DNA from 2 places in the Flavobacterium johnsoniae genome. Region 1 is predicted to be linked to the other one. Evidence: riboswitches for the same ligand, from Rfam matches in the RefSeq annotation. Region 1 holds a riboswitch; the other holds the start of a gene.
What was found. Region 1 has a riboswitch for S-adenosylmethionine ahead of NYQ10_RS07075 (homocysteine S-methyltransferase family protein). Riboswitches for the same ligand answer to the same signal wherever they lie in the genome.
Positions count from the first base shown of each region.

Region 2: linked by a shared signal. The riboswitch ahead of NYQ10_RS21385 (TlpA disulfide reductase family protein) and the one ahead of NYQ10_RS07075 (homocysteine S-methyltransferase family protein) in region 1 are both predicted to bind S-adenosylmethionine.

Region 1 covers NZ_CP103794.1:1,587,850-1,591,066, reverse strand. Annotated here, with positions in the region: gene NYQ10_RS07080 (hypothetical protein) at 220-714, opposite strand; gene NYQ10_RS07075 (homocysteine S-methyltransferase family protein) at 768-1,772, opposite strand; SAM riboswitch class I at 2,069-2,185, opposite strand; gene NYQ10_RS07070 (NAD(P)/FAD-dependent oxidoreductase) at 2,531-3,217, opposite strand, start outside.
Region 2 covers NZ_CP103794.1:5,066,451-5,069,667, reverse strand. Annotated here, with positions in the region: gene NYQ10_RS21390 (hypothetical protein) at 1-735, shown strand, start outside; SAM riboswitch class I at 948-1,048, shown strand; gene NYQ10_RS21385 (TlpA disulfide reductase family protein) at 1,287-2,276, shown strand; gene NYQ10_RS21380 (aminotransferase class V-fold PLP-dependent enzyme) at 2,454-3,217, shown strand, end outside.

The DNA.
Region 1 (3,217 bases):
TCTTTTAGGTTATTAAACCTGTAATCTTTTTAATATTTTGGGCGTGTCCCTCCGGGTCGGGCTATCCGTTACAAGTCCTCGCTCTTCCTTCGTCAGGCTGTGGGCTTTTCACTTCTATCCCTCACGCAGATTCGGTTTTAATGATCTGTATTCTATACGATTCAGTATCATTTTTAAACTTTACTCCTTAAAAAACACTTGTCTTGAAATCAATCTCTTCTATTCTTTATCTGCATCGATTTTTCCAACAAAAGCTTTATCTCTATCTTTATCGAATTCTTTGTTACCAAACTCTAATTCTACACGAACAGCATTTCTTAAATCAACAATTATATCTGGTCTAACAGATTCAGAAATAATTTTTTTAAGCAAATCGATTACTTTAGTATCGTTACACGAACAAGCCAAATCATTAAAACACTTTCTTACTTCTTCTGTTGTTACTTTTCCAGGCTTAATATCACCTTCTTTTTCATTGGGATATTTATAATTACTTATTAATGCATCCGCAATATTTAAAGCATTAAAGCACGCATCTCTTTTATGCTTCCATTGTTCTTGATTAATTAAATCTTTTTGTTTTAACTCAAATTCAAACTTTTTGAAAGTTCTATTAACTTTTGGAAGAAAAATATATTGATATAGAATTCCATTTATGATTCCTGCCAATGTTACTGACAATCCTGTAATAGTTAAGATATCTTTTAATTCCATCTTATTATTTATACTTTATAAATTTCACATTTATTAAAACCTTGAAAGAAACGTTATACTGAGATTGGCGCCACACGTGGCTTATAATCCTTCGCCACCTCAGCCATTAATCGAATATGATCCGGAGTTGTACCACAACAACCACCAATGATATTAATTAAATTATCCTCTAAATATTCTTTAATGAAAGCTTGAGTTTGTTCTGGTGTTTCATCATATTGTCCAAATGCATTTGGCAATCCAGCGTTTGGATGTGCCGAAACATTAAAGCTTGTGTTATGCGCCAATGTCTTTAAATACGGTTTCAACAAATCGGCTCCAAGAGCGCAATTGAATCCTACGCTTAATAACGGAATATGCGAAACTGAAATCAAAAATGCTTCGACTGTCTGTCCCGAAAGTGTTCTTCCAGACGCATCCGTAATCGTTCCTGAAACCATGATTGGAATATCAAGATTGCGTTCTTCTTTTACTTCTTCAATCGCAAAAAGTGCAGCTTTTGCATTTAAGGTATCAAAAATCGTTTCTACTAAAAGTAAATCACAGCCACCGTCCATTAAAGCTTCTGCTTGTTGTTTGTACGCAATTCGTAAATCGTCGAACGTTACGGCTCTGTAACCTGGATCGTTTACATCTGGCGACATACTTGCCGTTCTGTTTGTCGGTCCGATTGAACCAGCTACGAAACGTGGTTTTTCCGGATTTTTTGCGGTAAACTCATCGGCTACTTGTCTTGCGATTTTTGCCGATTCGTAGTTTAATTCGTAAACCAAATCTTCCATGTGATAATCGGCCATACCGATTGTCGTTCCAGAGAAAGTATTGGTTTCTACAATGTCAGCACCAGCTTCATAATAAGCGGCATGTACATCGCGGATCGCTTGTGGTTGTGTTAGGGATAGTAAATCGTTGTTTCCTTTTAACGGATGAGGAAAATCTTTGAAACGCTCTCCTCTGAAATCTTCTTCTGAGAAATTATAGCGTTGCAACATTGTTCCCATTGCTCCGTCAAGGATTAAGATATTTTTTTTTATTGCTTCCTGAATTGTTATTGCCATCTTGTATTTGCCGCTAAGGCGCTAAGGCACAAAGCTTTTTTTATTTTTAATTTTGAAGGCTCTATTTACCTTCGATATTTTTTCACATTAATTCCAAAAGGGCACTATTGCTGGCTCATTAGCCCCGATTGAAGTGGAAATCATTTTGCTTTTTTCTTTAAAAAGTAAAATGATTGCAACGAAAAGCGGGAACTATTGACTGCAAAAATGCGCCAATGATTCGCTCCTTCTACTGAATTGCTTCGGTAAATATTGTATGTTGTCTGGAAAAGTTTTGAGAAATACTGTATGTATTTGTGTTATCTATCTTTAATACTGGAAAATGTCGTATAAAGTAGAATTTAGCACCTTCTTTATGGTAAAGGGTTGCTAAGGTTTCATCGGGTCTATCCCTCCGCCTTTCGTGATAACTGACAATAATTTTAAGAACAGTGCAAAGGTATGAAATAGGCTTTCGATTTGCAAATGTTTTTTTTCTAAGGTTCTGAGGGACTTAGGCGCTAAGGTTTTATCTTTTGCTTGATTTAGCTCCGGAGGAGCATAATATTTATAGAAAACAATCTACACAACGCAAAAGCTCCAGCGGAGCGACATATATTTCGCTCCGCTGGAGCTTTTGCAAACGAATAATTTCTTTTCTATAAATATGTCATCCCTCTGGGATTATTCATAGTAATTAAAAAAGCCCAAACTAAAAGTTTGAGCTTTGTATATAAAAACCTTAGCGCCTTAGTCCCTTAGAACCTCAGCACCTTCGATTAAACAATCGCTTTCACAACCGCTTTTGGCGCTTCTTTACGAGTTCCGTCGAAACCGTCTACACCAGAAACTGTTGTATATTTCAATACGTATTTTTTACCTGGGTTGATGATTCCGTATGCAGCCTGGCACATTAAAGTTGCTTCGTGGAATCCGCAAAGGATTAACTTTAATTTTCCTGGGTATGTGTTTACGTCTCCAATAGCGAAGATTCCTGGAATGTTAGTTTGGTAATCTAATGCATTGTTTACTTTAATGGCATTTTTCTCGATTTCTAATCCCCAGTCTCCGATTGGACCTAATTTTGGTGTTAATCCGAAAAGTGGAATGAAATAGTCACAATCAATTTTGCGGTGTGCGCCGTTTTCTTCGATGTCTAATGACTCTACGTGTTCTGCACCGTTGATTCCGATAACTTCAGCTGGTGTGATCAGTTTGATTTTTCCTGCTGATTTTAATTCCTGTACTTTTTCTACAGAATCTAAAGCGCCTCTAAATTCGTTTCTTCTGTGAATCAAAGTTACTTCTGAAGCTACATTTGCTAAGAAAATTGACCAGTCTAACGCTGAATCTCCTCCTCCTGCAATTACAACTCTTTTGTCTCTGAATTTCTCAGGATTTTTAATGAAGTATTTTACTCCTTTATCTTCATAAAACTCGATATCTTCGATAAGTGGTTTACGAGG
Region 2 (3,217 bases), 1.8 Mb from region 1:
GCAAGCAAGATTCCTCTAACAAGTCTGACTTCGGTTTCTGTTGATAACGGACGCATTTACGTCGGAAGCACAGAATCTAGATTATTTGTTTTTGATGAAACTACAAATGCCGGAATAAGTACAGTTGGAAACGGTCAATGGTGGCAAACTTTTGTACACGTTTTTGGCGTTGTTGCAAAAGATGGATTGGTATTCGTAAAAGAAAAAGAAAAATCTATAAAAGTATTTGAAACTTCTCAGATCACAGAAACCAGTGACTGGAATTTAAAACCAATTGCCAAATTAAACACCTTAAATGGTTACACAGAAGTTTATTCTTTAGATGTTTACGGCGGAAATTTAGTAGTTGCAGGAAGAGATGCCAGAAGTTATTTGTATTACAATATTGCCAATATTAAAGCTAATGCAACAACTTCATTAACAACGCCAATTGAGCCAGAAAAAGTTCAATTTACAGATATAAAACCAATCGCAGTTTCTTTTAGTAAAGATTGGGCGGTAACTTCTGAAATTGTTGGAAATGCTTCTTATTTAAGATTGTATCCAAAAGAAGAATTTAATAAAAAGAATTACAAAGCGGTTGTAAATGTGTCTGATATTTTAGGAAAAAATGCATTTGGAACCATCGTAGGAACGGCTCAGCTTAACGATCGTATTTTCTTATCTGATAATACCAATAAAAAAATCAGAGTTATAAAACTAAATAAGTCTACAATTGCAGAACAAAATAATTAATTGATTTTTAGTTTTAAAGTTTTAAAGCCTGTAAATAAATTATTTACAGGCTTTTTTTTTTGATATTATTTTTTGTTTTAAAGTGTTGATTTATATTGCTTTATTTGATTTTAATTAATTCTTTTTAAAATAAAAATAAAAAAAACAGATTTAAACTTGACTAATTTGGTAGAATTAGTATATATTTGTATTACAGAAAAATTATAAAATGATACTTATCCAGAAAGACTGAGGGAATAGGCCCGATGAAGTCTTAGCAACCTGTTGCCAAATAAGGTGCTAAATCCTTCCCGCTTTGCGGGACAGATAAGAAAAGATTGCTCCAATCTGAATAAGGTCATCTATTTTAATCTTTATTTTTTTTAAAATGAAAACAGATACTATTTATGCCAGTTACGAACTTTTGAATTCGATGTTTGAAGAAAATAGTCTTGCTGTTTTTCGAATGCGAAAGCATTAACGAATCTCATAAATTTTCTTTTAATAAAATTTGCTGATGTCTTGCACATTGGCGAGAAATTCTTTTGTCTAATTCTAAAACTAAAAATAAAATGAAAAAAATAATACTAGGTTTTGCCTTATTTCTTGCGGCTGTTCAAACTCAGGCACAGGAAAGTAATTTGCAATTAAAAGGAACAGTTGTAGATACCGTTGCAAAATATGTTTATCTGCAAAAGTTTCATAATAAAATGTTTACCACAATTGATTCGGTAAAAGTAAAAGACGGAAGTTTTGCTTTTAAAACTAAAGTAAAAACGCCAGAATTATATGGTTTAAGTGTAAATACAGCAGATTCTCCGTTGTATATTTTCCTTGAAAAAGGACCAATTACAGTTAAATTAAGTCCAAAGAAATACTATACAAATTCAACAGTTGAAGGTTCTGCGACACAAGATTTGTTTGAAACGTACAAAAAAACAAAAGAGGTAGAAATCAGTAAATTCATTACAGAAAATCCAAAATCAATTGTTTCGGCTTATGTTTTATACAGAAATTGGTCGTATCGATTAACGCCAGAACAGATTACGCAAAATATTGCTTTGCTAGATAAAAGTCTTCAAAATGTCACTTACGTGAAAGAACTAAAAGATTTGGCTATTGTACTAGACGGTTTGGCAGTTGGAAAAAAAGCACCAGATTTTACAGCAAATAATCCTGAGGGAAAAGCGATTCGTTTTTCTGAAAACTTAAACGGATACACTTTAGTAGATTTCTGGGCTTCTTGGTGCGGTCCATGCCGAAGAGAAAATCCAAATATCGTGGCTGCTTACAAAGAATTTCATGATAAAGGATTTAATATAATCGCTATTTCTTTAGACAAAAAGAAAGAAAACTGGATCAAAGGAATTCAAGATGACAATTTAACTTGGACGCATGTTTCAGATTTGCTTTTCTGGAATAGTGCAGTTGCAAAATTATATGGTGTACGCGCAATTCCAGCCAATTATCTGGTAGATTCTAAAGGAATTATTGTTGCAAAAAATCTTCATGGAGAAGAATTGCAAGCAACTCTTAAATCGCTTTTGGAAAATAAAATTTAATAAAGAAAATACACAATCTTGTCATCCTGACGAAGGAAGGATCTTCGCAAGAAACTCCACACAGAAAATCACCAATCTTTGTCGATTTTGCAACAAAGATTCTTCGTTCCTCAGAATGACAAGATTATGGAAATTCAAACCATAATACAATTTGTTAATTAAAAAAATGCTAGGGAAATGAATGCTATTGAGCCAACTACAAAAACAACAGAATCTGAGTGTTACTTTTCTAAATTTAGAGAAAACACTGTAGGAATAGATCATACTTTCGAATCGGTTTACGGAGAACAAAATTTGATTTACGCCGATTGGGTTGCCAGCGGAAGATTATACACGCCGATTGAAGATATTATGCTCCATAAAATAGGTCCGATGATTGCCAATACGCATTCACTTTCTAGTCAGACAGGAAAAACTTCTACTTACGCATACAATTACGCCAGAGATATTATTAAAAAATCCGTTAATGCAAATGCATCGGATGTTTTAGTAACAACTGGAACTGGAATGACTGCTGCATTATCTAAACTCCAGCGTATTATTGGTTTGAGAAAAACGTATGAAAATGAAAAAGACAAACCAGTAGTTTTCATTACGCATATGGAACATCATTCCAATCAAGTTCCTTGGTACGAAACAAATGCAGACGTTGTGATTCTTCCTGCCGATGAAAATAATTTAGTAGATCCAAAAATCCTTTCTACGGAAATAAAAAAATACGCCGATAGAAGTTTGAAAATCGGTTCGTTTACGGCTTGTTCAAACGTAACGGGAATTATTACGCCTTATCATGAATTAGCTAAAATTATGCATCAAAACGGCGGATTGTGTTTTGTAGATTTTGCTGCTTCGGCACCTTACGTTAAAATCGATATGCATCCAAAAGATCCAGAACAACATTTAGATGCGATTTTCTTTTCGCCACATAAATTTTTGGGCGG